One region of the Streptomyces sp. NPDC101191 genome, then DNA from elsewhere that is predicted to be linked to it. Evidence: predicted binding sites of a transcription regulator. Region 1 holds the regulator's gene; the other holds the start of a gene.
What was found. The regulator HrcA, encoded in region 1, represses chaperone genes, less so after heat shock. The targets are predictions, from matches to a motif close to TTNGCACTCNGNNNNNCNGAGTGCNAA.
Positions count from the first base shown of each region.

Region 2: a site for HrcA is predicted at 3,714-3,740, ahead of groL (chaperonin GroEL). Genes of this name have one in related genera too.

Region 1 is NZ_JBIWOU010000010.1:86,823-101,514, reverse strand. Features, by position in the region: gene ACIRQF_RS32150 (MFS transporter) at 1-1,167, shown strand, start outside; gene ACIRQF_RS32145 (adenosine deaminase) at 1,375-2,373, opposite strand; gene ACIRQF_RS32140 (ribonuclease Z) at 2,373-3,287, opposite strand; gene ACIRQF_RS32135 (histidine triad nucleotide-binding protein) at 3,303-3,662, opposite strand; gene ACIRQF_RS32130 (16S rRNA (uracil(1498)-N(3))-methyltransferase) at 3,982-4,725, opposite strand; gene ACIRQF_RS32125 (nitronate monooxygenase) at 4,722-5,864, opposite strand; gene dnaJ (molecular chaperone DnaJ) at 6,135-7,274, opposite strand; gene hrcA (heat-inducible transcriptional repressor HrcA) at 7,275-8,294, opposite strand; gene ACIRQF_RS32110 (MBL fold metallo-hydrolase) at 8,451-9,197, shown strand; gene ACIRQF_RS32105 (DUF3097 domain-containing protein) at 9,208-10,011, shown strand; gene hemW (radical SAM family heme chaperone HemW) at 10,323-11,555, opposite strand; gene ACIRQF_RS32095 (AMP-dependent synthetase/ligase) at 11,950-13,827, opposite strand; gene lepA (translation elongation factor 4) at 14,042-14,692, opposite strand, start outside.
Region 2 is NZ_JBIWOU010000005.1:548,751-563,442, forward strand. Features, by position in the region: gene ACIRQF_RS22355 (hypothetical protein) at 1-116, shown strand, start outside; gene ACIRQF_RS22360 (hypothetical protein) at 106-1,743, shown strand; gene groL (chaperonin GroEL) at 1,927-3,549, opposite strand; gene ACIRQF_RS22370 (cold-shock protein) at 3,893-4,096, opposite strand; gene ACIRQF_RS22375 (MoaD/ThiS family protein) at 4,525-4,800, opposite strand; gene thrC (threonine synthase) at 4,824-6,134, opposite strand; SAM riboswitch class I at 6,128-6,320, opposite strand; gene ACIRQF_RS22385 (glucosyl-3-phosphoglycerate synthase) at 6,442-7,410, shown strand; gene ACIRQF_RS22390 (hypothetical protein) at 7,449-7,940, shown strand; gene ACIRQF_RS22395 (trehalose-6-phosphate synthase) at 8,089-9,465, shown strand; gene ACIRQF_RS22400 (immune inhibitor A domain-containing protein) at 9,634-11,916, shown strand; gene ACIRQF_RS22405 (hypothetical protein) at 12,047-14,692, shown strand, end outside.

The DNA.
Region 1 (14,692 bases):
TCGGCGGGCTTCACGCTCGCCGCCCGCGTGGACCGCGTCGGCCCGCGCCGGGCGGCACGGCTGGGCCTCACCGCCATGGCGGTCGGCTACGGCACGGCCGCCGCCACGCACGAACTCCCGCTGGTGGTACTCGGCGCGGTCGTCGGCGGCTTCGGCTCGGGCACGTCCACGGCGGTCGCCGCGGCGGGCATCGCGGGCCGCCCCGACCCGCACCGCGCCTCGGCGCTCGGCCTGCTGTCGGTGTCGGCGGCGGCGGGCGCGCTGTATCTGACGCTGCCGCGGCTGGGCGGCGGCCACACGCTGCCGTTCGCGGCGATCGCCGCGACGGCCGTGGCCGTATGGCCGGCCACGAAGGCCCTCGCACCCGCGACCGGGCCCGGCCCGCGGGCCGGGCAGGAGCCGCCCGTCACCGGGCCCCTCCCGCACCGCCGGGCGGGCGCGGTCCTCGCGGGCGCGATCCTGCTCTGGTCGATGGCGCAGAACGCGCTGTGGGGCGTCAGCGGCCGGATCGGCCTGACCCAGGCCGGTCTCTCGGAGGTCGCCCTCGGCGCCGTCTTCGCCGTCGCCCTCGGCGCGGGCCTGGCCGGCGTCGTGGTGGCGGGAGCCCTGGGCTCACGGCTGGGCCGGGCGGTACCGATCGGCGCGGGCACGGCACTCATCGCCGGCTGCGTCCTGCTGAGTTCGGCCGCGGCGACCCCCACCACCTTCGCGACGGGCGAGATCGCGTGGAACGCCCTCTACCCCGTCGTCCTGTCCTACCTCCTCGGCCTGGCCGCCTCCCTGGACCCCCGGGGCCGCTGGGCGGTCCTGGTCGGCTCGGCGTCGTCGCTGGGCGTGGCGTGCGGCCCGGTCACCGGCAGCGTCCTGTCGGAGGCGGCCGGCTACCCGGGCATGGGCGTGACCCTCTGCGCTCTGCTCCTGCTCATCGCCGTCCCCATGACGGCCGTGGCCCGCCATGTCTCGGGTCGACCGCTGGTCCCGGGCTCCGTCCGTCGCCGCGGCGGCGCACCGGCGGCGCTCCTGGCCGCGACCACCACCCCGACCCCGGCCCTCGTCCCCCAACTGGGCGCTCCGGAACAGGACATCGCCCCGATCCACCTGGACGCCCCGGCCCGGCAGGCGGCCAGGTCGGCCTACGACCTGGCCCGCCCGTCGGACCGCGCCTAGGCTCTCCCCCGCTCCTCCCCCCTTGCGGGGCGGAGAACGGGGGGACGGCGAGGGTCGGACGGGCGGGCGGGGGGCCTCAGCGGGCCCGGCGCGCCGGAGTCAGCGGACGCGGTCCGCGGACGTGGTCCGCGGACCTGGCGAAGCGGGCGCACCACGCCCGCCACCTGCGTACGTGCGGAGCCCGCGTACCCGGCACAGGCCCGGGGTCTACTCCCCCGCGAAGTCGTACGCCTCGACCTCCGCCAGGTACCCCGCCCGCCGCTCCTCCTCGTCCTCCAGGAAGGACGCCAGGAAGGAGTTCCGGGCCAGGGTCCGCAGCTGGTCGGCGGACAGCCCGAGCGCCTCGCGGACCGCCGTGAAGTTGTCGTCGGCGTAGCCGCCGAAGTACGCCGGGTCGTCGGAGTTGACCGTCGCGACCAGCCCCGCGCCCAGCATCGCCCGCAGCGGGTGGTCCTCGATCGTGTCGACGGCCCGCAGTCGCACGTTCGACAGCGGGCACAGCGTCAGCGGGATCCGCTCCCGGACGAGGCGCTCCACGAGCTCGGGGTCCTCCAGGCACCGCAGGCCGTGGTCGACCCGCTCGACGCCGAGGACGTCGAGGGCCTCGCGGATGTACGACGGGGGCCCCTCCTCCCCCGCGTGGGCGACCCGCCGCAGGCCGAGGCGGGCGGCCGCCTCGTAGACCTCGCGGAACTTGGCCGGCGGGTTCCCGACCTCGGCCGAGTCCAGCCCGACGCCCGTGATCCGGTCCAGGTACGGCTTAGCGGCCTCCAGCGTCGCCATCGCCGACTCCGCCGACTCGTCGCGCAGGAAGCACATGATGAGCCGGGTGGAGATCCCGTGCCGCTCCCCGGCACGGTCGAGGGCCGCGGAGAGCCCCTCGACCACCACCCCGAAGGGCACGCCGCGCGCCGTATGCGCCTGCGGGTCGAAGAAGATCTCGGCGTGCCGCACGCCCTGCCGCGCGGCCCGCACCAGGTACGCGTCGGCGAGCTCGGTGAAGTCGTCGGCGGTGCGCAGGACCGCCATCAGCGCGTAGTACAGGTCCAGGAAGGACTGGAGGTCGCTGAAGCGGTACGCCTCACGCAACTCCTCGGTGTCGGCGTACGGCAGCGTCACCCCGTTCCGCGCGGCCAGCGCGAACGCCAGCTCGGGTTCGAGGGTGCCTTCGATGTGGAGGTGCAGTTCGGCCTTGGGTACGGGCATCAGGAAACGTTCTGTCTCTTCGGTACGGGGACCCTCATCAGGTCCTGGGCAATACTCAGCTCCCCCTCGAACCCGGCCGCCCGCGCCTGCCGCTCGAACTCCTCCGGCTCGGCGTACCGCTGCGAGAAGTGCGTCAGCACGAGGTGCCGTACGCCCGCGTCCCGGGCGACCGCCGCCGCCTGACCGGCCGTCAGGTGTCCGTGGTCGGTGGCGAGCCGGACGTCCTCGTCGAGGAAGGTCGACTCGATGACGAGCATGTCGGCGCCGTCGGCGAGCGCGTACACCCCGTCGCACAGCCGGGTGTCCATGACGAACGCGAACCGCTGCCCGCGCCGCACCTCGCTCACGTCCTCCAGCGTGACGCCGCCGAGGACGCCCTCGCGCTGGATCCGCCCCACGTCGGGGCCCTTGATGCCGTGCGCGGCGAGCCGCTCCGGCAGCAGCCGGCGCCCGTCGGGCTCGGTGAGCCGGTAGCCGTACGACTCCACGGGGTGCGAGAGCAGGCGCGCGTCGAGCGTGTACGCGTCCGTGACGGCGAGCGCCCCGTCGGCGGCGACCGGCTCCTCGACCAGAAGCACGGTCTCGCGGTAGGCCGTCGCGTACCGCAGGCGCTCGAAGTACTGCTGCCCGCTCGCCGGGTAGTGCGCGGTGACCGGGTGCGGGACCTGGTCGAGGTTGATCCGCTGGATCACCCCGGCCAGCCCCAGCGAGTGGTCGCCGTGGAAGTGCGTGACGCAGATCCGGTTCAGGTCGTGCGCCGCGACCCCGGCCCGGAGCATCTGCCGCTGGGTGCCCTCACCGGGGTCGAAGAGGATGCCGGTCCCGTCCCAGCGCAGCAGGTAGCCGTTGTGGTTGCGGTGCCGGGTGGGTACCTGGCTGGCCGTGCCGAGGACGACCAGTTCGCGTACGGACAAGGGGGGCGTCCCGGTCTATCCGGGCGGCCAGTTGAGGCCGCGGCCGCCGAGGACGTGGGCGTGCGCGTGGAACACGGTCTGGCCGGCACCGGCGCCGGTGTTGAAGACGATGCGGAAGCCGCTTCCGTCGACCTTCTCCTGAGCCGCGATCTCGCCGGCCTCGCGCAGCACGTCGGCGGCGACGGTCGGCGCGGCGGCCGCGAGGGAGGCGGCGTCCGGGTAGTGCAGGCGCGGGATGACCAGGACGTGGGTCGGCGCCTGCGGGTTGATGTCGCGGAACGCGAGGGTCGTCTCCGTCTCGCGCACGATCGTCGCCGGGACCTCCCCTTCCGCGATCTTGCAGAACAGGCAGTCGCTCTGCGGCTCTCCGGCCATGGCCCGGGCCTCCTCGCCTCCGTCGATCATCCGTACACGCGCATGCTATCGGGCACCACGAGCTCCCCGCCGACGCCCGCCGCCCGGGCCGCGCCACGCGCCGGGTGCGGCCTGACCGGGAGGACGAACGCCGGGCGGTGCCACGCGCGCCGGGTCGGCCTGACCGGCAGGACGAACACCGGACCGCGCCACGCGCGCCGGGTGCGGCCTGACCGGGGGACGACCGCCGGACCGCGCCACGCGCGCCGGGTGCGGCCTGACCGGGGGACGAACACCGGACCGCGCCACGCGCCGGGTGCGGCCTGACCGGGGACGACCGTTAGGACCAGCGTCCCGTGCGGCCGAGCACCAGCGCCGCGGCCGCCGTCCCCGCGGTGGAGGTGCGCAGGACGCTGTGCCCGAGGCGGTACGGCCGGGCGCCGGCGCCCTCGAAGAGCGCCAACTCCTCCGGGGACACCCCGCCTTCGGGCCCCACGACGAGCACGATGGACCCCTTGTCCGGCAGCCCGGCGGTGGCGAGCGCACCGCTCGGGTGGTCCCGGTCCTCGTGCAGGACGGCCGCGAAGTCGGCCTCCGCGAGCAGCGCGGCGACCTGCTTGGACGACATCGGGTCGGCCACCTCGGGGAAGCGGGTGCGGCGCGACTGCTTGCCGGCCTCGCGCGCGGTCGCCCGCCACTTCGCGAGCGCCTTCAGACCGCGGTCGCCCTTCCACTGCGTGATGCACCGGGACGCGGCCCACGGCACGATCGCGTCCACGCCGGTCTCCGTCATGATCTCGACGGCCAGTTCGCCGCGGTCGCCCTTGGGCAGGGCCTGGACGACCGTCACGCGCGGCTCGGGTCCGGGCTCCTCGTGGTCCGCGGAGACCCGCACGGTCAGCTGGTCCTTGCCCTCGGCGGACACCACGACGCACTCGGCCCAGCGCCCCCGTCCGTCGGTCAGCACGAGCTCCTCGCCCGAGCGCAGCCGCTTCACGGAGACGGCGTGCCGGCCCTCGGGCCCGTCGAGGAGGAAGCTGCCGCTCCCGGGAACGGTGTCGACGACGAAGACGGGTGCGGTCACGAGGTGCTCCTGGTAGGTGGGGTGCCGGTGGTACGGGTGGTACCGCCGGCATCGCCGGTGGTGGCGCTGCTTGCGAGCCCGGAGAGGGCGGAGTGGAGTTCTTCGACGAGGACCTCGACCAGCCGGCCGGCCGGGAGCTCCCGCGCCATCCGGTGCCCCTGCCCGGCCCACAGGGCCATCCCCTGCGGGTCGCCGGCGATCGCGGCGGCCCTGCGCAGCGGGGCGGTGAGGTGGTGCACCTCGGGGTACGCGGCGGGGGCGTAGGGCCCGTGCTCGCGCAGGAAGCGGTTGACGAGCCCCCGCGCCGGGCGCCCGGAGAAGGCCCGGGTGAACTCGGTGTGGGTGAACAGCGGGTCCGTGAGGGCCCGCTTGTGCAGCGGATGCGCCCCCGACTCGGGACAGGGGAGGAACGCGGTGCCGAGCTGCGCGGCGTCGGCGCCCGCGGCGAGCACGGCGGCGATCTGCCGGCCGCGCATGATCCCGCCGGTCGCGACGAGGGGCAGCCGCACGGCCTCACGGACCTCGGTGAGCAGCGGCAGCAGTCCCCGCCCGCGGCCCGGGGCGGGCCCGTCGGCCGGGTCGTCGCGGTGGGTGCCCTGGTGCCCGCCCGCCTCGGCGCCCTGCACACAGACCGCCCCGGCTCCGGCGCGCTCGGCGGTCCGGGCCTCCTCGACGGACGTGACGGTGGCGATCGTGAACGTACCGACCCGGGCGAAGGCGTCGAGCGCGTCGCGGTCGGGGCAGCCGAAGGTGAAGGAGACGACCGGCACGGGGTCGTCGAGGAGGATCGCCACCTTCGCGTCGTAGGCGTCGTCCCGCCCCTGGTCGGCGTCGCCGAGCGGCGTCTCGTACCAGGTGGCCTCGCCCGCGAGCTGGTGCCGGTAGACCTCGACGGCGGCGGGATCGGCGGGCTGCCCGCCGGGCGGCATGAGGAGGTTGACCCCGAAGGGCCGCGCGGTGAGCGCGCGTACCTGCTTGACCTCCTGGTACAGCCCGCCCGCGGTCTTGTACCCCCCGGCCAGGAACCCGAGCGCCCCCGCCTCGCACACGGCCCCGACGAGCTCGGGACAGGAGGCGCCACCCGCCATCGGGGCCTGCACGATCGGGTGACGAGAGAGATCGTTCAGTGCGGTGGACATGCAGGCATCGTGCCATGCCGGAAGGACCCGGCCGAATCGGTACGGGAGGGGTACGCGGTGGACGCGGGAGCGGTGCGAGAGGGGCCCGCGACCACGCCGCCCGCCCGAAATGCCCCCACCGTGCGGCGAGGCCCGCGGTCCCGGACAACGCGGACGAGGACGGCGCGGCGCATGCGGCCGCCACGACCGCGGAACCCGCCCCGCGGGGAACGCGAAAGGGCGGTCCCGCGGGAAACGCGGGACCGCCCCTTCGCTCGTACCGCCGGCGCCTCAGCGCCCGTTGAACGCGTCCTTCAGACGCGAGAACAGGCCCTGCTGTCCCGGCTGGAACTGCCCTGTCGGGCGCTCCTCGCCGCGCAGCTGGGACAGCTCGCGCAGCAGGCGCTCCTGCTCCGGGTCGAGCTTCGTCGGGGTCTGCACCTCGACGTGGACGATCAGGTCGCCCCGGCCGTTGCCCCGCAGGTGCGTGACACCGCGGCCGTGCAGCGGGATCGACTGGCCGGACTGGGTGCCCGGACGGATGTCGACGTCCTCCAGTCCGTCCAGCGTCTGCAGCTGCACCTTCGTGCCGAGCGCGGCCGCCGTCATCGGGATGGTGACCGTGCAGTGCAGGTCGTCGCCACGCCGCTGGAAGACCTCGTGCGGGACCTCGTGGATCTCCACGTACAGGTCGCCGGCGGGGCCGCCGCCGGGGCCGACCTCGCCCTCGCCCGCGAGCTGGATGCGGGTGCCGTTGTCGACACCGGCCGGGATCTTGACCGTGAGCGTACGGCGGGACCGCACGCGCCCGTCGCCCGCGCACTCGGGGCACGGGGTCGGGACCACGGTGCCGAAGCCCTGGCACTGCGGGCAGGGGCGCGACGTCATGACCTGGCCCAGGAAGGACCGGGTGACCTGGGAGACCTCGCCACGGCCGCGGCACATGTCACAGGTCTGCGCGGTGGTGCCGGGCGCGGCGCCCTCGCCGGAGCAGGTGGTGCAGACGACGGCCGTGTCGACCTGGATGTCCTTGGTGGTGCCGAAGGCCGCCTCGTCGAGGGTGATCTCCAGGCGGATCATCGCGTCCTGGCCGCGCCGGGTGCGCGAGCGCGGCCCGCGCTGGGACGCCGTACCGAAGAAGGCGTCCATGATGTCCGAGAAGTTCCCGAAGCCGCCCGCGCCGAAGCCGCCGGCACCGCCGCCGCCGCCGGCTGCGGACAAGGGGTCCCCGCCGAGGTCGAAGACCTGCTTCTTCTGCGGGTCCGAGAGGACCTCGTAGGCGGCGTTGATCTCCTTGAACCGCTCCTGCGTCTTCGGGTCCGGATTCACGTCCGGGTGAAGCTCACGGGCAAGACGGCGGAAGGCCTTCTTGATCTCGTCCTGCGACGCGTCGCGGCGTACGCCGAGTACGGCGTAGTAGTCGGTGGCCACTTACGACTCCGCCAGGATCTGTCCGACGTAACGTGCCACTGCGCGTACCGCTCCCATCGTTCCGGGGTAGTCCATGCGGGTCGGTCCGACCACGCCGAGTTTGGCGACTGCCTCGCCGCCGGAACCGTAGCCGACCGAGACGACCGACGTGGACGTCAGTCCCTCGTGGGCGTTCTCGTGCCCGATGCGTACGGTCATGCCCGATTCCTTGGCCTCGCCCAGCAGCTTGAGGAGCACGACCTGCTCCTCGAGCGCTTCCAGGACGGGCCTGATCGTCAGGGGGAAGTCGTGTCCGAAGCGGGTCAGATTGGCGGTGCCGCCGATCATGAGCCGCTCCTCCTGCTCCTCGACGAGGGTCTCCAGGAGGGTCGCGAGCACGGTCGTGACCGTGCCGCGGTCCTCGATCTCCTCGAAGGAGTCCGGCAGATCCTGCACCAGCTGCGGCACGTCGGCGAACCGGCGGCCGACGACCCGGCTGTTGAGCCGGGCCCGCAGGTCGGCCAGGGAGTTCTCGCCGAAGGGGGCCGGGCAGTCGATGACCCGCTGCTCGACCCGGCCGGTGTCGGTGATGAGCACCAGCATCAGCCGGGCGGGGGCCAGCGACAGCAGCTCCACGTGCCGGACCGTCGAACGGGTCAGCGACGGGTACTGCACGACGGCGACCTGCCGGGTCAGCTGCGCGAGCAGGCGGACCGTGCGGCCGACGACGTCGTCGAGGTCGACGGCTCCGTCGAGGAAGTTGTGGATCGCCCGCCGCTCCGGGGTCGAGAGCGGCTTGACGCCCGCGAGCCGGTCCACGAAGAGGCGGTAGCCCTTGTCGGTGGGGATGCGGCCGGCGCTGGTGTGAGGCTGGGCGATGTAGCCCTCCTCCTCCAGGACCGCCATGTCGTTGCGCACGGTGGCGGGCGACACGCCGAGCCTGTGGCGCTCGGTCAACGCCTTGGAGCCGACCGGCTCCTCCGTCCCGACGTAGTCCTGGACGATGGCGCGCAGCACCTCGAGTCTGCGTTCGCTGAGCATCGCGCGCACCTCCAGCTGTCGATCCGGTTCCGGTTGCTCCACTTTTGGCACTCGCCCTGCCCGAGTGCCAGGAATCCCCCGGCCAGTGTACGGCGGCGCACATCGCTCCTGGCAAGGAGGCGGGGTCGGAGCGGTCGGAGCGGATAGCGTCGCGTCATGGATCTGGAACGGGAAGACGTGTCGGCGGAGCGGTGGGAAGAGCAGGGCTGGGAGCGCCTCGGCAAGGGGGTGGGACGCCGCCGGATGCCGGGCTGGGACGCCACGGTGGGCCTGGTCGTCGGCCGGGACGCGGTCCTGCTGTACGACACGGGCGCCACCCTCGTGCAGGGCGCCGAACTGCGCGCGCAGGTGGCGTCGATCACAGGCGGCCGGAGGGTGACGCATGTCGCACTCAGCCATCCCCACTTCGACCACGTCCTCGGCACGGCGGTCTTCGCGGGGGCGGAGGTCTTCGGCGCGGTGGGCATGGACGCGCTGCTGCGCCGGGAGGCGGAGGAGCTGCGCCGGGACGCGGTGCAGCAGGGGGTGGACGAGCAGGCCGCGGCGGAGGCCGCCGAGGTCCTGGTCGCCCCGCGCCACACGGTCTCGGGCGAGTGGACCCTCGACCTGGGCGGACGCCAGGTCCTGCTCGCGAACGTCGGCCCCGGCCACTCGGGCCACGACCTGGCGCTCCTCGTGCCGGGCGAGCGGGAGATCGTCTTCTGCGGCGACCTGGTGGAGGAGTCGGGCGAGCCGCAGGCGGGCCCGGACGCGATTCCGTCCCGCTGGCCGGCCGCCCTCGACCGCCTGCTGTCCCTGGCCGGCGAGGACGCGCTCTACGTGCCGGGCCACGGCGCGTTGGTGGACGCGGACTTCGTCCGACGCCAGCGCGATGAACTGGCACGCCGCTTCGAGGTGTCGTAGCGTCGCCCGAATGCGCAGCTACAACCCGGATCTGACGCCTCCTTGGAAGAAGTCGGCTCCCGTGCCGGAGGTCCCGGCCGACCACGACCTCGTCGTCGAAGAGGTCTCGACGGGCTTCTGCGGGGCGGTGATCCGCTGCGAGGCGGGCACGGTCACCCTGGAGGACCGCTTCGGCAAGCACCGGGTCTTCCCGCTGGAACCGCGCGGCTTCCTCCTGGAGGGCCGGGTCGTCACCCTGGTCCGCCCCTCCCGGCCGGCACCGTCCCGCCCCGCCCGTACGGCCTCCGGCTCGGTCGCCGTCCCGGGCGCCCGGGCGCGCGTCGCGCGGGCGGGCCGCATCTACGTGGAGGGCCGCCACGACGCCGAGCTGGTGGAGCGGGTGTGGGGCGACGACCTGCGCATCGAAGGCGTGGTCGTGGAGTACCTGGAGGGCGTCGACGACCTCCCGGCCATCGTCGCCGACTTCGCCCCGGCCCCGGACGCCCGCCTGGGCGTCCTGGTGGACCATCTCGTGGAGGGCTCCAAGGAGTCCCGTATCGCCGCCCGCGTCACCTCGCCCGACGTCCTGGTCGTCGGCCACCCGTACATCGACGTCTGGGAGGCCGTGAAGCCCTCCTCGGTCGGCATCCGCGCCTGGCCGACGGTCCCCCGCGGCCAGGACTGGAAGACCGGCGTCTGCCGCGCCCTGGGCTGGCCCGAGAACACGGGCGCGGCCTGGCAGCACATCCTGTCGAGGGTCCACTCCTACAAGGACCTGGAACCGGCGCTCCTGGGCCGGGTCGAGGAACTCATCGACTTCGTCACGGCCCCGTAAGCGCTGCGCCGCCTCGACTCCCCTGCGGGCCCGCCCGATCCTGCGGTCGCGGCGCCCCGCAGGGGAGTCCAGGACTTCAGCGTCCGGCCGCCGGCCGGCGGCCCCTCCGTGACGCCGGCCCGGCCGCCTACGCCGTCCGCACGGGGGCCGCCGCGTCCCGGCACGGGAGAGCGCGCTCCGCGGGCCTGGGTCCGTGAGGCCCGGCCCGGGTCCCGTGCGGCCCCGGCCCTGGTCGGTCAGTCCACCAGGTCTCGGTCCACCCGGTCGCGGACCACCAGGTCTCAGTCCACCCGGTCGCGGACCACCAGATCTCAGTCCACCAGGTCGCGGACCACCGCGTCGGCCAGCAGCCGCCCCCGCAGCGTCAGCACGGCCAGCCCCTCGGCGTACGGCCCGGGGTCGAGGAGGCCGTCGGCGAGGGCCCGCTCGGCCGCGGCGAGCCCGGCCGGGCGCAGCAGCCCGAGAGGGCAGCCCTCCCGCAGCCGCAGCTCCAGGAGCACCCGCTCCACCCGCCGGTCCTCCTCGGTCAGGAGCTCGCGCCCCGCTCCGGGCGACTTACCGGCCCCCAGCGCCGCCGCGTACGCGCCCGGGTGCTTGACGTTCCACCACCGGACCCCGCCCACGTGGCTGTGGGCGCCCGGTCCGGCGCCCCACCAGTCGGCACCGCGCCAGTAGAGCTCGTTGTGGAGGCAGCGGCCGGCGTCGGAAGTGGCCCAGTTGGACACCTCGTACCACGCGTACCCCGCTCCGGACAGCACGTCCTCGGCGATGAGATAGCGGTCGGCGTGCACGTCGTCGTCGGTCATCGGTATCTCACCGCGCCGGATGCGCCGCGCGAGCTGGGTGCCCTCCTCCACGATGAGCGCGTAGGCGCTGACGTGGTCCGGCCCGGCCCCGATCGCCGCGTCCAGCGAGGCCCGCCAGTCGTCGTCGGACTCGCCGGGCGTGCCGTAGATGAGGTCCAGATTGACGTGCTCGAAGCCGGCCGCGCGCGCCTCGGCGACGCACGCCTCGGGACGCCCTGGTGTGTGGCTGCGGTCGAGGACCTTCAGCACGTGCTGCCGGGCGCTCTGCATGCCGAAGGAGATCCGGTTGAAGCCGCCCTCGCGCAGGGTCGCCAGATACGCGGGGTCGACGGACTCCGGATTCGCCTCCGTCGTCACCTCGGCGTCGTCCGCGAGCCCGAACTCGTCCCGGATCACCGCGAGCATGGACACGAGATCGCCCGCGTCGAGCAGAGTGGGGGTGCCGCCGCCGACGAAGACGGTCCGCACCGGACGCGGGTCGTCGCCGAGGACCTTGCGCGCGAGCCGGATCTCCTCGGCCACCTGCCCCGCGTAGTTGTCCCGGGAGGCGAGCACGCCGCCGGCACCACGCAGCTCGCTCGCGGTGTAGGTGTTGAAGTCGCAGTAGCCGCACCGGGTGGCGCAGTACGGCACGTGCAGATAGAACCCGAGCGGTCGCTCCCCGGCGCCCTGCAGGGCGCTCACGGGCAGCGCACCGTCCTCGGGCATGGGCTCACCATCGGGCAGTACGGAAGGCATGAGCCCATTGTCCCGTACCGCCCGGGGTAGGCCCCGCGCCTGTGGACAACTCCGGAAGGCCCAGGTCAGGCCGGTGGGGCCCGACAGGGCCCGTCAGATCAGCCCGAACCGTACGGCTCGGCGTCACCGGCCCGGCGTCACCGGCGGCCCTGCCCGTCGTGGCGGCGCATGCCGGGCGGGACGGGTCTGCCGGCGCATGCCGGACGGGAGGGGCCTGCCGGGGCTGCCGGGCGGGACGGGCCTGCCGGGCTGGACGCGCCTGCCGGGGGCCTCCCGCACGTGACAGGGCTGCCGGACGGGACGGGGCCGTTCGGCACCGTCACGCCCGCTCGGCCCCGTCACGCCCGCTCGGCCCCGTCACGCCCGCTCGGCCCCGTCCGGCCCGGTCGGCCGGTCAGGCCTCCCGCGACCCCGCGTACATCTCGTCGATCAGGTGCTGGTAGGTCCGCTCCACCACCGGTCGCTTCATCTTCAGGCTCGGCGTGAGCTCGCCGTGCTCGACGTCGAGGTCGCGCGGCAGGAGCCGGAACTTCTTGATCGTCTGCCAGCGCTGCAGCCCCTCGTTGAGGCGGCCGACGTACCCCTCGATCAGCTGCTCGACCTGCGGGGAGGCGACGACCTCCGCGTAGGACCTGCCGCCGAGGCCGTGCTCGGCGGCCCAGCCGAGGATGGCGGGCTCGTCGAGGGCGATGAGGGCGCTGCAGTAGTTCCGGTCGGCGCCGAGCACCACGATGTTGGAGACGAACGGGCAGACGGCCTTGAACTGGCCCTCGATCTCCGTCGGGGCGATGTACTTGCCGCCGGAGGTCTTGAAGAGGTCCTTCTTGCGGTCGGTGATGCGCAGGTAGCCGTCGGCGGACAGCTCGCCGATGTCGCCGGTGTGGAACCAGCCGTCCGGCTCCAGGACCTCCGCGGTCTTCTCCGGCAGGCCGTGGTAGCCCTCCATCACGCCGGGGCTGCGCAGCAGGATCTCGCCGTCGTCGGCGATGCGGACCTCGGTGCCGGGCAGCGGCTTGCCGACCGTGCCGGTGCGGTAGGCCTCGCCGGGGTTGACGAAGGACGCGGCGGAGGACTCCGTGAGGCCGTAGCCCTCCAGGATGTGGATGCCGGCGCCGGAGAAGAAGTAGCCGATCTCCGGGGCGAGCGCGACGGAGCCGGAGACGGCGGCGCGCAGCCGGCCGCCGAAGGCCTCGCGGAGCTTCTTGTAGACGAGCGCGTCGGCGACCTTGTGCTTGGCGGCGAGGCCGAAGGGCGCGGAGGCGGTGCCGGTGCGGCGGAAGTTGTCCTGGGTGACCTTGGCGTACTCGCGGGCGACGCCGGCCGCCCACTGGAAGATCTTGTACTTGGCCGCGCCGCCCTCGCGGGCCTTGGCGGCGACGCCGTTGTAGACCTTCTCGAAGATGCGCGGGACGGCGGCCATGTAGGTGGGCTGCACGACCGGCAGGTTCACGATGATCTTGTCGATGCGGCCGTCGACGGCGGTGACGTGGCCGACCTCGATCTGGCCGGAGGTGAGCACCTTGCCGAAGACGTGGGCCAGCGGCAGCCAGAGGTACTGCACGTCGTCCTGGGTGACCAGGCCGGTGGCCGCGATGGCCTTGGCCATGTACGACCAGTTGTCGTGCGGGAGGCGGACGCCCTTGGGGCGGCCGGTGGTGCCCGAGGTGTAGATGAGGGTGGCGAGCTGGTCGGCGGTGATCGCCCCGACGCGCTCCTTCACGACCTCCGGGTGCTTCTCCAGGTACGCCTTGCCGCGCGCCTCCAGGTCGGCGAGGGTGAGCACCCACTCGTCCGAGGTGTCCGCGCCCTCGGCGTCGATGACGACGACGTGGTGGAGCTTCGGCAGGTCGGCGCGGCACTCGACGGCCTTGGCGAGCTGTGCGGCGTTCTCCGCGATCAGGACGCGCGAGTCGGAGTCGGAGAGGATGAACGCCGACTCCTCGGCGTTGGTCTGCGGGTAGATCGTGGTGACGGCCGCGCCGGCGCACATCACGCCGAGGTCGGCGAGGATCCACTCGACCCGCGTCGAGGAGGCGAGGGCGACCCGCTCCTCCGGCTGGACGCCGAGGTCGATGAGGCCGGCCGCGATGCCGTAGACGCGCTCGGCGGCCTGCGCCCAGCTGAGCGACTTCCAGTCGTCCGGTCCCTGGTCGGAGGCGGCGGGAACCGGGTAGCGGTAGGCCTCCGCGTCCGGCGTCCGCTCGACTCGCTCAAGGAAGAGGGTCGCCACGGACGGCGGCCGGTTCTCGATCAGGGTCTGTGTGTCGCTCACGACGTCCTCCGGGCGGCGGCGGTGCGGTCAGGCGGTGGGCCGGACAGTGCGTAACTAACTGGCGAGTAACCTTCGAGCGGCTTCAGAGTAGAGCGCCGGGGACTGGCGCGTAAGGGCTTGCATATAACGAACGAGTCTGCACGCACTCGGCGTACAGACCCGTTCGGTGGACATGTCGGTGTACGAGGCAGCTACTTCACGGCCTCGACGGCGGCTACTTCTTCGCCTTGCCGCCCGCCGCGTCGTCGCTCGACAGGACGGCGATGAACGCCTCCTGCGGGACCTCGACGGAGCCGACCATCTTCATCCGCTTCTTGCCTTCCTTCTGCTTCTCCAGCAGCTTCCGCTTACGGGAGATGTCACCGCCGTAGCACTTGGCGAGGACGTCCTTGCGGATGGCGCGGATGGTCTCACGGGCGATGACCCGGGAGCCGATGGCCGCCTGGATGGGCACCTCGAAGGCCTGCCGCGGGATGAGCTCGCGCAGCTTGGCGACGAGCCGCACACCGTAGGCGTACGCGGCGTCCTTGTGGGTGACGGCGGAGAAGGCGTCGACCTTGTCGCCGTGCAGCAGGATGTCGACCTTGACCAGGCTGGAGGCCTGCTCGCCGGTGGGCTCGTAGTCGAGCGAGGCGTAGCCGCGGGTCTTGGACTTCAGCTGGTCGAAGAAGTCGAAGACGATCTCGGCCAGCGGCAGGGTGTAGCGGATCTCGACGCGGTCCTCGGAGAGGTAGTCCATGCCGAGGAGGGTGCCGCGCCGGGTCTGGCACAGCTCCATGATCGAGCCGATGAACTCGGTGGGCGCGAGGATCGTGGCGCGCACGACCGGCTCGTGCACCTCGTTGATCTTGCCCTCGGGGAACTC
Region 2 (14,692 bases), on a different contig from region 1:
GCGCCTTCAGCGTCACCACCACCACCTACGGCGACGGCACCTGGGGCCTGGGCACGCAGCCCCGCACCGGCTACTTCTACAGCGAGTCGAGGAACTTCTATGTCGATGCGCGCTGACCTCCGGCTCTCCGCCGTCTCCCTCGTCACGGCGCTCGTCCTGGGCGCCGGCGCGGCCCCGGCCCTCGCCGAGGAGCCGGCCCCGACCGTCGGCGTCGGACGGGCCGTGACCGTCGACACCCAGCGCGGCACCTTCCGGGTGACCGCGTGGACCGACGCACCGCAGGCCACCGTCACCTCGGTGTCCGCCAAGGTCCGGCAGGGCGACACCGTCCTCGCCGACCTGCCCTCGCTCGTCGAGAACCCTTCGAGCCGGGGCACGTTCGCCCTGCCGGAGGAGTCGGCGCTCAAGCTCACCGAGGACGGCGGCACCATCCCGGCACTCGGCCGGTACGCGATCGACGTGACGGCCACCGACTCGCTCGGCAACACCGTCACGCGGGCGAACGCGGGCACCCTCGACTTCACCCTGCGGCCGGTCCTGACCAGCTTCGACGTCGGCGTCTCCACCTGGGCCGACCGCAACATCCACCCGCAGGGCACCCTGGTCGGCATCCAGCCCGGATCCCTCGACCAGGTGCCGCTGCCCGGCCGCTCGGTGTCGTTCCGGCTCGGCTGGGACGAGACCGCGATCGGGACCGCCGTGACCGACGCCACCGGCGCCTTCACCGCCGCTCCGATCCCGCTGACCACGCGCTACGCCTGGTACCGGGCCGAGTTCAGCGAGAACGGCGACGAGGTGCACGGCCTCGGGGCGCGCACCGACGACGCCGACGTGCGGACCAGGAGGATGGCCCTCACCGCCACCGCCGACAAGACGCTCGCGGTGAACGGCGAGACCGTCACCGTCACCGGCCGGGTCACCGACCCGGCGGACGGCTCCCCGGTCGCCGACGAGCCGCTGGAGGCGCTGCTGGGCGGCGGGGTTCCGCTGGCCGTACGCACCGACGCGGAGGGCCGGTTCACCGCGCGGCTCGTCGCCGCTCCGGGCCCGGACCACACCGGATGGAGCGTCAGGGGCACCGGCGTGTTCCAGGAGGGGCTGTACGCGAACGGTGCGCTCGCCATGCCGAAGGACACCCGCACGAACCTCGTCGCCTACCGGCTCGACAGCAACGGGCGGCTCACGGCGTGGGGCCAGTTCCGCTCCCCGTACGAGACGTGGGCGGGCTACATGACCGACCAGACGGTGCTCCTGGAGCAGTCCCCGGACGGGCTGACCGGCTGGAAGAAGGTCGCCTCGACCCCGATCACCACCGATGTGCGGCGGTCGTTCGCCGTCGGCGTGGCCACCAGGGGCGGCTGGTTCCGGCTGCACAGCCTCGGCTCGTCGATGTACGCGGAGTCCGTGAGCCGGACCTTCCAGGTGGCCCGGACCTCCACCCGGGTGCTGTCGGTGGACGCCACGCCGGAGCCCGTCCGCAAGGGCGCCGAGATCACGGTGACGGCCACGGTGCAGCACGACCAGGCGGGCTGGAAGCCGCTGGCCGGCCAGCAGGTGCAGCTGCGCTTCGCCGCGTGGGGCTCCCAGACCTGGAAGACCGTCGCCTGGGGCCGCACCTCGGCCACGGGCAGGGCGAGCCTGAAGGCGCGGACCTCGGTGGACGGGACGTACACCGTCGTCTACGTCGGTGACGCCTCGCACTTCGACTCCACCGGCCGGGGCGACTACGTCGACGTGCGCTGACGCCCGGCCCCCGGGCCGGATCCGGGGGGGCGACGTGCGCCGGCCCCCGGCCCCCGGCCCGCGGCCCCCGGCCCCCGGCCCCCGGCCCCCGGCCCGGATCCGGGGCACACGACTGAAGGGCGGCACCCCCACGGGGTGCCGCCCTTCGGCGTTCAGCGATGAACCGCCGATCCTCTACGAGGATCAGAAGTCCATGTCACCGCCCGGCATGCCGCCGCCGGCCGGCGCCGCGGCCTTCTCCGGCTTGTCGGCGATGACGGCCTCGGTGGTGAGGAACAGGGCCGCGATGGAGGCGGCGTTCTGCAGCGCGGAGCGCGTCACCTTGGCCGGGTCGAGGATGCCCTCGGCGATCATGTCGACGTACTCACCGGTCGCGGCGTTCAGACCGTGACCGACGGGGAGGTTGCGCACCTTCTCCACGACGACGCCACCCTCGAGACCACCGTTGACGGCGATCTGCTTGAGCGGGGCCTCCAGGGCCAGCTTGACGGCGTTGGCACCGGTGGCCTCGTCGCCGTCCAGCTCCAGCTTCTCGAAGACCGCGGAGGCCTGCAGCAGGGCCACGCCACCACCGGCGACGATGCCCTCCTCGACGGCCGCCTTCGCGTTGCGAACGGCGTCCTCGATGCGGTGCTTGCGCTCCTTGAGCTCGACCTCGGTCGCGGCACCGGCCTTGATGACGGCGACGCCACCGGCGAGCTTCGCCAGGCGCTCCTGGAGCTTCTCGCGGTCGTAGTCCGAGTCGGAGTTCTCGATCTCGGCGCGGATCTGGTTCACGCGACCGGCGACCTGCTCGCTGTCACCGGCACCGTCGACGATGGTGGTCTCGTCCTTGGTGATGACGACCTTGCGGGCGCGGCCCAGCAGGTCCAGGCCGGCGTTCTCGAGCTTGAGACCGACCTCCTCGGAGATGACCGTGCCGCCGGTGAGGATGGCGATGTCGTTCAGCATGGCCTTGCGGCGGTCGCCGAAGCCCGGGGCCTTGACGGCGACGGACTTGAAGGTGCCACGGATCTTGTTGACGACCAGGGTCGACAGGGCCTCGCCCTCGACGTCCTCGGCGATGATCAGCAGCGGCTTGCCCGACTGCATGACCTTCTCGAGGAGCGGGAGCAGGTCCTTCACCGAGGAGACCTTGGAGTTGACGATGAGGATGTACGGGTCCTCGAGCGCGGCCTCCATGCGCTCCATGTCGGTCGCGAAGTACGCCGAGATGTAGCCCTTGTCGAAGCGCATACCCTCGGTGAGCTCCAGCTCCAGACCGAAGGTCTGGGACTCCTCGACGGTGATGACGCCTTCCTTGCCGACCTTGTCCATCGCCTCGGCGATGAGCTCGCCGATCTGGGTGTCGGCGGCGGAGATGGAGGCGGTGGAGGCGATCTGCTCCTTCGTCTCGACCTCCTTCGCCTGGTCGAGCAGCGCACCGGAGACGGCCTCGACGGCCTTCTCGATGCCGCGCTTGAGGGCCATCGGGTTGGCGCCGGCGGCGACGTTGCGCAGGCCCTCACGGACCAGCGCCTGGGCGAGAACGGTGGCGGTGGTCGTACCGTCGCCGGCGACGTCGTCCGTCTTCTTGGCGACTTCCTTGACCAGCTCGGCGCCGATCTTCTCGTACGGGTCCTCGAGCTCGATCTCCTTGGCGATGGAGACACCATCGTTGGTGATCGTGGGGGCGCCCCACTTCTTCTCGAGGACGACGTTGCGACCCTTGGGGCCGAGGGTGACCTTGACGGCGTCAGCGAGCTGGTTCATGCCGCGCTCGAGACCGCGCCGGGCCTCCTCGTCGAACGCGATGATCTTGGCCATGTGAAGTGGTCCTCCCGGACATGGGGTGGATAACGCTCCTGGACCTGGCCGACGCCCGCGACGGACGGTCCCGCGCTCCTCGTGGTTCCTTGCCCCACTCGGTCGGCGACCTCGTCTGCCCGATCCTCGTAGCACTCTCACCTTCAGAGTGCTAACGCCAATGATTAGCACTCGACCCATGCGAGTGCAAGCGACTCAGGTGGATCCGCCGCCCTCGACCCATCTCTCGGCGCACGCGCGGCGCACGCGCGGGCGCACCTGTCCGGACACGCGCGAGGGGTCCGCATCCCAGTGGGATGCGGACCCCTCGACGGAAGTGCGTCGGTGGCCGATCGCGCCGCGCTCAGACGGCGAGCTTGACCATGTCCGCCTGCGGACCCTTCTGGCCCTGCGAGATCTCGAACTCGACCCGCTGACCCTCTTCGAGGGTGCGGTACCCGTCCATCTGGATCGCGCTGTAGTGGACGAAAACATCCGCACCACCGTCGACCGCGATGAAGCCGTAGCCCTTCTCCGCGTTGAACCACTTGACGGTGCCCTGAGCCATGCCTAACTCCCCTATTACTGGCCCTTGCGCGGGGCCGCACTTCGCGGACCCGGGTCAGACCCTGCGCCGGAACGCGTCGACCGCGGCTGAATGTATCTGCCCAACTGCCCTCTGCAACAGGTCAATCGGACGAGAATTCTGGGCACGGTGGAAAGGGGAATTGGGGAGAATCCCCGGAATTCCGGGGCAAGTCGGGCCCGGCAAAACGCGCAGAAGGTACACAAGGCGCGGGCACTTTGGCTGCTTCTTGTCGCGCGGAGACGCATTCTCATATGCGCCTGGCATGAGCAGCGGAGGGGACTTCCCCAACTCTACCGCGCTCAACCATACAGAATTACCCCTTCCGCTTCTTCTGGCGGAAGGGGCAATTCAGGTATTGCGGATACCCGTGAGTACGGCCCTGCGGCCGCCGGCACGGTGCGCGACGGTCAGCCGCCGGCGACGGCCGGGATGATGGAGACGCCCGCGCCGTCCGGCGTCGCGGTCTCCAGGCCCTGCTCGAAGCGCACGTCGTCGTCGTTCACGTACACGTTGACGAAGCGGCGCAGCTTGCCCTGGTCGTCCAGGACGCGGGCCGCGATGCCCGTGTGGTTCTTCTCCAGGTCGGCGATGACCTCGGCGAGGGTCCCGCCCTCGGCGGGCACCTCGGACTGCCCGCCGGTGTAGGTGCGGAGGATGGTGGGGATGCGGACGTTCACGGCCATGGCTGTCTTCGTACCTCTCGGTTTCAGTGGGCCAGGCCCGCGTCGCGGAACGCGTCCAGGCTCGGGCGGATCGTGGCGGTCGCCTGCGAGGTCTCGGCCACGGCGTCCAGGGTCTTGAGGCCGTCGCCGGTGTTGAGGACCACCGTCGTCAGCGTGGGGTCGATCAGACCGTTCTCGACGAGCTTCCTCGTCACGCCGACGGTCACGCCGCCCGCGGTCTCGGCGAAGATGCCCTCGGTGCGGGCGAGGATCTTGATGGCGTCGACGACCTGCTCGTCGTTCACGTCCTCCACGGCACCGCCGGTGCGGCGGGCGATGTCGAGCACGTAGGGGCCGTCGGCCGGGTTGCCGATCGCCAGCGACTTGGCGATGGTGTTCGGCTTCTGCGGGCGGACCACGTCGTGACCGGCCTTGAAGGCGGCGGAGACCGGGGAGCAGCCCTCGGCCTGGGCGCCGAAGATCTTGTACGGCTTGTCCTCGACCAGGCCCAGCTTGATGAGCTCCTGCAGACCCTTGTCGATCTTCGTGAGCTGCGAGCCGGAGGCGATCGGGATGACGAGCTGGTCCGGGATGACCCAGCCGAGCTGCTCGCAGATCTCGTACGCGAGCGTCTTCGAGCCCTCGCCGTAGTACGGGCGGAGGTTGACGTTCACGAAGCCCCAGCCCTCGCCGAGCGGGTCGCCGATGAGCTCCGAGCAGAAGCGGTTGACGTCGTCGTAGTTGCCCTCGATGGCCACCAGGTCGCCGCCGTAGACACCGGCCATGACGACCTTGCCCTGCTCCAGGTCGTGCGGGATGAACACGCAGGAGCGGAAGCCGGCCCGGGCGGCGGCGGCGCCGACGGCGCCGGCCAGGTTGCCGGTGGACGAGCAGGACAGGGTGGTGAAGCCGAAGGCGCGGGCGGCCTCGATGGCCTGCGCGACGACCCGGTCCTTGAAGGAGTGGGTCGGGTTGCCGGAGTCGTCCTTGACGAAGAGCCTGCCGGGCTCGACGCCGATCTCGCGGGCGAGGTTGTCGGCCTGGACGAGCTTGGTCCACCCGGGGTTCAGGTTGGGCTTCTCGGCGACGTCGGCCGGGACGGGCAGCAGCGGGGCGTAGCGCCAGATGTTGGCGGGGCCGGCCTCGATCTGCTTGCGCAGGGCCTCGGGGTCACCGGTGGGCAGGTCGTAGGCGACCTCGAGCGGACCGAAACAGAGCTCACAGGCAAAGATCGGGCCGAGCGGGAAGGATTCACCGCATTCGCGACAGGAGAGTCCGGAAGCGGGACCGAGATCGACGGTGGTTCCGGGTGCGACGGTCTGTACAGCCATGGAGGCGAGGCCCTTTCTCCTCATCTTCCTCATGACGCATTTCGCCATGAGACGGATTTGGCACCTTCCCTAGCCGGGAGCCTCGCGCTGAAAGCTGCGCCCGTCAGGACTCCACCTGGGGTGGTGACCGTGAGACGGGTGGGCGAGTAACCGACTGGAGGGTTGCCGGGGCTTCAACGGGCCGTTTCCCTCTGCCCCTCTGGATGAGCGGTATTCGATTGTGAGACGCGGTCGGCACCCCGACATGCATCGGGCATCCGCGTTGTTCAAGACTGTAACCGAAGGCTTCCGAGGTGGAGACGGTCGTCCGATCCGCGAGATGGAGATCACGTTGCTGGAAGAAGTGGAGCGCTGGCTGACCCGGCGGTCCTGGTCCGTGGCCGACCGTCCGCTGGAGCGGATCCTCGCCGCCAAGCGGGGGACGAAGGTCAGCGTCGTCCTGCCCGCGCTGAACGAGGAGGCGACGGTCGGCGCGATCGTCTCCGTCATCCGCCACGAGCTGATGACCCCGGCGGTGCCGCTGGTGGACGAGCTGGTGGTGATCGACTCGGGCTCGACCGACCGTACGGCGGAGGTGGCCGCGGCGGCCGGCGCGCGGGTGGTGGCGCGCGACGAGATCCTGCCCCGCATACCGGCGGTGCCGGGCAAGGGCGAAGTCCTGTGGCGGTCACTGATGGTGACGAGCGGGGACGTCGTCTGCTTCGTGGACGCGGACCTGCGGGACTTCTCGGCGGACTTCGTCACCGGGATCGTGGGGCCGCTGCTCACCGATCCGGACGTCGACTTCGTGAAGGCCATGTACGACCGCCCGCTCGGCGCCGAGTTCGACGGGCTCACCTCGGGGAGGCCCCCCGGCCAGGGCGGCCGCGTGACGGAGCTGGTGGCCCGGCCGCTGCTCAATCTGCACTGGCCGCGGCTCGCCGGATTCGTCCAGCCGCTGGGCGGCGAGTACGCGGCCCGCCGCTCGCTGCTGGAGCGGCTCCCCTTCCCGGTCGGTTACGGAGTGGAGCTGGGCCTCCTCGTGGACGCGCTGCACACGGTCGGCCTGGACGCGCTCGCCCAGGTGGACGTGGGGGTGCGCAAGCACCGGCACCAGGACGGCCTGGCGCTCGGCCGGATGGCGGCGGCGATCTACCGGACGGCCCAGCTGCGCCTGTCACGGGGGCACCTGGTGCGGCCGCGGCTCACGCAGTTCGAGCGCGGCGAGGACGGCTTCACGCCGCACACGTACGCGGTGGACACGGAGGAGCGGCCCCCGATGGTGGAGATCGCGGAGTACGCGGAGCGCCGCGTGGCGTAACACCGGATAATGATCATTTCTGACTAGATTTCCGTTTCATGCGGTTCAGACCTGAAACGGGAATCCTGTTGGCGACGCTCGGCATGGCGGCCGGAGCGCTGACGCTCACCGGGGCCGCCGCGGCCGCCGCCGTCCCGGGCGGGGCCGTCCCGGGCGGGGCCGCGTGGGCCCCGCGGGCCGCCCATGAGACCACGCACGCGGGTGACGCCCTGGCCGGGAACCCGGCCGCCGTCGGCTCCGCGACACCCGGCCGGCCCGGCCCCGCCCCGGACCCGAAGCCGTCCCCGTCGGCCCCGTCCGTACCCCCGTCCTCGCAGCGCGCCCCGGCCGCCCCGAACAGCGGCCCGCACGCCGGTCCGCACGCCGGTCCGAATGCCGGTCCGAACGGCGACGGCCAAGGTGGGGTGACGGCGCATACGGGCGAGCGCGTGTGGCTGCTCGGCGGGCTGGGGCTCGCGCTGGCGGCGACGGGCGTGGTGGCCAGGGCGGCGATCAGGAGCCGCACGGAGAGCAGCCGCACGGAGCCCTGACCGGCGACCGCGCCCCGGGCGCGCCGACCCGCGCGCCGCACCAGGCCCTGATCCGGCCCCACCCGCCCCCGCCGGGCCCGTCTGGCGCGAATCCGTACGTCTCGAATCCGCACGTTTGAGCGTTTACCGGACGGGCTAGGTTCGCCATATGGCTTCTGTCCTCGTGGCATCGAACCGCGGCCCGGTCTCCTACACCGTGCGTGACGACGGCGCCCTGGAGACCCGGCGGGGCGGCGGCGGGCTCGTCTCGGGTCTCAGCGCCGTCGCGTCGGAGGGCGCTGCGGAGGACGGGCTCTGGGTGTGCGCGGCCCTGAGCGACGCCGACCGCGAGGCGGTGCGGCGCGGGGTGGCCGAGCCGGGCGTCCGGATGCTGGACATCGACCCGGAGGTGTACGCCGACGCGTACAACGGCATCGCGAACTCGGTGCTGTGGTTCCTCCACCACCATCTGTACGACATCCCGCGCGAGCCCGTCTTCGACGCGGCCTTCCGCCGCCGCTGGGAGTCGTACCGCGCCTACAACCGCGCCTTCGCCGAGGCCCTCGCCGAAGCGGCCGACGAGGGCGCGGCGGTGCTCGTGCAGGACTACCACCTGGCGCTGGTGCCCGGGCAGCTGCGGACGCTGCGCCCCGACCTGCGGATCGCACACTTCACGCACACGCCGTGGGCCTCGCCGCAGTACCTGGGGATGCTCCCGGACGACGTGCACCACGAGCTGGTCGAGGGCATGCTCGGCGCCGACGAGGTCGGCTTCCACACCCGGGCCTGGGCGTCCGCCTTCCTCGCCGACCCGCTGGTCGAGCGGGCCGCCGACGCCACGCGCGTCGCGGTGCACCCGCTCGGCGTGGACGCCGAGGAGCTGCGCGCGCTCGCCCACCGCCCCGAGGTCGACGAACGCCTCGCGGCACTGCGGGCCGAGGTCGGCGACCGGAAGACGATCGTCCGCGTCGACCGCACCGAGCTGTCCAAGAACATCCTGCGCGGCCTGCTCGCCTACCGGGAGCTGCTGACCACCCGCCCCGAGTGGCGCGGCCGGGTCGTCCACCTCGCCTCCGCCTACCCCTCCCGGCAGGACCTGGAGGTCTACCGCGCGTACACGGCCTCGGTGGGCGAGCTCGCGGAGCGGATCAACGAGGAGTTCGGCACGCCGGACTGGCGGCCCGTCCTGGTCTCCGTCCAGGACGACTTCACCCGCTCCCTCGCCGCGTACCGGATGGCCGACGTCGCCCTGGTCAACCCGGTGCGCGACGGCATGAACCTGGTCGCCAAGGAGATCCCGGTGGTCTCCGACGCGGGCTGCGCCCTGGTGCTGTCCCGGGAGGCGGGCGCGTACGAGGAGCTGCGCGCCGACGCCCTCACCGTGAACCCGTACGACGTGACGGGCACCGCCGAGGCGCTGCACGAGGCCCTCTCGATGCCGGCCCCGGAACGCGCCGACCGCACGAAGCGCCTCGCGGCGGCGGCGACGGCACTCCCGCCCCAGCGCTGGTTCCTGGACCAGCTGGAAGCACTGCGGGCCCTCTGACGGAAGATCTACCGGATAGACCCCTCCTCGCGGGCGGGTCTTTCGTGCCAGACTCTGCGCCGATCGTTCCCCCAGGCGATCCGTTCACCCACAACGGAACCATGCGCACCATGCGTCCTACGCATGCGAGCGAAGGGATCGCACCACGTGAAAAAGATTGTCGTGGGCATGACTATCGGGTCGGCGCTCACCGCACTCCTCGCCGCCGGCCTCACCCCGGCCGCCGCGCAGGAATCCCGGGACGGCGGCACCGGCGCCACCACGGCGCCCCGCGCGGACAACCGCCCCGGACCGCTCACCAAGCAGCGCAGCGAGCTGCGCGAGAAGGCGATCGACCTGGTCGCCAAGGGCAAGGCGAAGGCGAACGCCCGCGGCGTCGTCGAGGTCGCGCCCGGCAAGTTCGCCGAGACGACGACCACGACCGCCGTACGCCAGGAGAAGATCCTCACGATCCTCTCCGAGTTCGGCGACCAGAGCCTCGGCAAGTACGGCAGCGTCCCCGGCCCGCTGCACAACCGGATCCCGCAGCCGGACCGGACCCTGGACAACTCCAACGCCTGGACCGCCGACTTCTCGAAGGCCCACTACGAGGACCTGTTCAACGGCTCCGGCGAGTCGATGCGGACCTTCTACGAGAAACTGTCGGGCGGCCGCTACTCGGTGAGCAACACCGTCGAGGACTGGGTCAAGGTCCCGTACAACGCCTCCCGGTACGGCGACAACGCCGTCGAGGACACCGGCGGCTCCTGGGCCTTCGTCCAGGACACCGGCGACGCCTGGTGGAACGCGCAGCTCGCGGCGGGCAAGAGCCCGGCCGAGATCGACGCCTACCTCGCCCAGTTCGACGTCTGGGACCGCAACGACTGGGACCACGACGGGAACTTCGACGAGCCCGACGGCTACATCGACCACTTCCAGGCCGTCCACGCCGGCATGGGCGAGGACGCGGGCGGCGGCGCCCAGGGCGAGGACGCCATCTGGTCGCACCGCTGGTACGTCAACGGCGACGACTTCGGCCTCACCGGCCCGGACGTCTCCGGCACGCAGAACAAGGCGGGCGGCGCCCGCATCGGCCAGTCGAAGTACTGGTTCGGCGACTACACCACCGAGGGCGAGAACGGCGGACTCGGCGTCTTCTGCCACGAGTTCGGCCACGACCTCGGACTGCCGGACTACTACGACACCGACGGCGGCGAGAACTCCACCGCCTTCTGGACCCTGATGAGCTCCGGCTCCTGGCTCGGCCACGGTGCCGCCGCCGGCGAGGGCATCGGCACCCACCCCGGCCTGATGGGCGCCGAGGAGAAGCTCTTCCTCGGCTGGCTCGACGTCGCCGACGCGCCGCTCGGCGCCACCGGCTCGTACACGCTGAGCCCGGCCGCGCTCCAGGTCGCCGGCAAGGCGCAGGCCGTCCGCGTGGCGCTCCCGGACAAGACGAGCAGCACGACGTACGCGACACCGCCCTCGGGCACGCACGCCTGGTGGACGGGCTCGGCCGACGGGCTGAACCAGTCCCTCACCCGTACCGTCCCGGCCGCCCCCAAGGTCACCGTCAAGGCGAGCGCCTGGTACGAGATCGAGGCCGACTTCGACTACCTCTTCGCCGAGTACTCCCTCGACAACGGCGCCACCTGGGCCCGGGCCGGCGCGGCCGTCTCCGGCTCCTCGGCCGGCAAGTGGACGACGCTGCGCTACTCGTACGACTCCGCGGGCAAGCCCTCCCTCTTCCGCTTCCGCTACCAGTCGGACGGCGGCGTCCACTTCGCGGGCGCGTTCGTCGACGACGTCACGCTGACCGCCGGCGGGACGACCCTGGCGGCGGACGACGTCGAGCAGGGCGCGAACGGCTGGACGGCGCAGGGCCGCTGGAAGATCTCGACCGGCACCGAGACCGCCACCTCCACGCGCTACTACCTGCTGGAGAACCGCGAGTACGTCGGCGCCGACGCGCTCCTCGCCGAGGGCCCATACCAGTTCAGCAAGGGCATCACCGCCCCGGACTGGGTGGAGTTCTTCCGCTTCCAGAACGGCATGCTGGTCTGGTACGTGGACCGCTCCTACGACGACAACAACGTCAGCGCCCACCCGGGCGGCGGCTCGGCGATGGCCGTGGACGCCCGCCCGGCCCCGTTCCGCTACGACGACGGCACGGCCCCGACGAACCGGCGCCAGCCCTTCGACGCCACCTTCGGCCTGGAGCCCACCGACGCGACCTGCCTCCACAAGGAGGTCCTGGTCGGCAAGGGCGGCAACAAGACCGTCGAGACGAAGGCGGCCTGCGCCCCCTCGGTCCCGGGTATCCCGGTCTTCGACGACACCGACCCCGACGCGTACTACGACGCCACGGCCCCCCAGGCCAGCGTGCGGGTCGCGGGCCACGGCGTGAAGGTCACGGTCACGGGTGACGCGGGCGACGACCTGACGATCAGCGTGCTCAACCCGGCCCCGTAGCAGGGTCCTTGCCTGACCGACCCTGTTCAAAAAGAGGCGCCCCGGCGGACCGGGGCGCCTCTTCCTGCTGTTACCCTCCGGTCCACCTGCGGTGGGGGGCACGGCAGGGTCTCTGGGGAGGGATTTCCTGGTGTTTCGTCACACCTGGGCACGGAGCGCATCCGTCGCCGCGACGGCCATCGCACTAACGGTGGGCGGCGTCCTGACACCACTGGCGGTGACGGCGACGGCGGAGGAGCCGGGGGCGGGAGAGGTCGTCGTGCCGGCGGCCCGCAGGTCGTCCGCGATCAGCGCATCGCCCTATCTGACCGCCCAGTCGCGGTACTACCGGGCGGACGCCGCAGGAGCCGAGGGCGTCTTCCACTACCAGGGAGCGGACCGGCAGGTCCTGTGGACCCGGTACGCGGACGGCCGCAGCACCCCGGTCCCCCTGTCGAACGAAGCCGGGACGACCATCCTCGGCACGGGCGCCGACACCCTGGCGCTCTTTCGTGAGGGCGAGGTCGAACTGCGCGCCGCAGACGGCACCTCGCGCCACCTGAAGCTCCCCGAGGGGCTGAAGGCGTACTCGGTCCACGACTCCACGGTGGTCGCCTACGAGAGGATCCCCCAGCCGGACGGAACGTACACGACCGGCGCGTGGCACCTGCTGTCCCTCCGCCCCGACGGAACCGTCCGGGACCTTCCCGTGACCGGCCCGGACGACACCTTCGCGGGCGGGGCCCTCGCCGGCGACCGGTCGGGCATCCTCACCACGACGCGGGTCCAGGACGAGAAGCGGCGGTACGGCATCGCCTCCACCGAGACGGGACGCGTCGAGACGCTCACCGCGCCTGTCCCCAGCACGTTCGCCAGGGCGAAGCTGTCTCCCGACCACATCGCGCTGTACAGCTCCGACAGCACCGACCACAAGGTTCTGGTGGCCTCGCGAAGCGACCTCTCGGCTCCGCTCACCGAGGTCACCGTGGACAACTACCAGGCGAACGGCACCTCCAAGGACCAGTTCGCCATCGTCGGCGACTGGCTCGTCTACGTGTCGTCGAGCAGCTCTCTCGACGCCAAGCCGATCGCAGGCGGTCCCGCCGTCACCCTGCTCGCCAAGGTGTCCAACGGGGTGGCCGCCGGACCGGACGGCACCGCCGCGGTCGTCGGCGGCTCCGACGCCGTCGACTGGGGCGTCCGCCGCGTCGCCGCCGACGCCTCGGGGAAGCCCGTGGTGACGATGGTGAAGCCGCTGCCCAACCCCGCGAAGATCCGAGGCATCGCCCTGGCCCAAGGCCGCCTCTCCGTCCTCGACGACAGCGACCACTCGGCCTTCGAGTACGTCCGGGACATCAGCCTCTCCGGCACCCCGGCGTACGGGATCCGGTCGGAGCTCACCGGCATCGCGATGGACCCGTGCGAGGACGACGACCCCGCCTGCGCCGCGTACATGGCACTCGGGGACGGACGGTTCGTCCGCCGGGTGAGCGCGGACGACACGAACTGGCGCTACTACGTCAACGGTTCCGGGGACTACGATTTCTCCGACCTGTACCTGCCCGCCGGCGGCAGGATCGACGCCGTCTCCTCCCGCTACCTGGTCCACACCGTCCCCGGCACGTCGGCCACGCCCGGCACGCAGACGATCCGGTCGATCGGCGGCGGGATCCTCGAAACGCGCGCACCCGTCGCCGCCGCCCTGTGGAACACCTTGCTGTGGAGCGCGACCGGAGAGAACGGGACCCTGGCCGCCAAGGACCTGAAGACCGGCCAGGCGGTCGAGACCGTGAACACCGGTGCCCCCTGCGTCCCCGCGGAACTCCAGGTGACCGCCCGCTGGCTGTACTGGTCCTGCGGCGCGAACGGACCGGCCGGCGTCTACGACCGTACGGCGAAGTCGTCGCGGTCCGTGCCGTCCGGCGAGGCCCTGCTCGGCGACGGCTACGTCGTCACCCACGACAAGACCGCCGGAGAGCTCGTCCTCACCGGCGCCGCCGCCGACGGTCCGGCGAGCCGAGTCGTGGGCGCACTGCCCGACACCGGCGTCTCCCAGCGCCATGTCCGCTGGAGCGTCGACAAGTTCGGCGGCCATCTCGCCTACGTCGACGCCGAGCAGCAGGTGCACGTCGTGGCGACGGGCATCCCCGCACAGCCGCTGGCGGTGCTGGACGGAACGGCGTCGACGTACGTCGACGCCGCCTCCACCGGCGCGTGGCAACTCCTCACCCGTCGGTACAGCAAGCCGGTGGGCTCCTGGACCCTGACGGCCCGCGACAACCGGACGGGCCAGGTCAGCGAGCTGGCTGCCGGAACGGAGATACGCGGGAAGCTGGAGGTCTTCTGGAAGGGGCGTGACAGGGCCGGCACCCTGCTGGCGAACGGTGCGTACACATGGACGCTCACCGCTCCGCCCGCCGACGGCATCGGCCCCGCCGTCCAGGAGTCCGGCACCGTGACCCTGGTCGGCGGTGCCTCGCTCGCCTCCAGCCGGTTCGCAGGCGTGTCGGGGACCACGAATGATCCGGTCCGGATCCTCGACACGCGCAGCGGCCTCGGCGCGCACAAGGGCAAGGTCGGCCCCGGCGGCTCGATCACGCTCCAGGTCACCGGGCAGGGGCAGGTACCGGCGACCGACGTCACGGCCGTCGCACTGAACGTGACCGCGGTCAACCCGAGCGCCTCGACGTTCGTCACGGTCCACCCGTACGGCACCGCCCGCCCCAACGCCTCCAACCTCAACGTACCCGCGGGCCGGGTCGTGGCCGGGATGGTCGTCGTCCCGGTCAAGGACGGC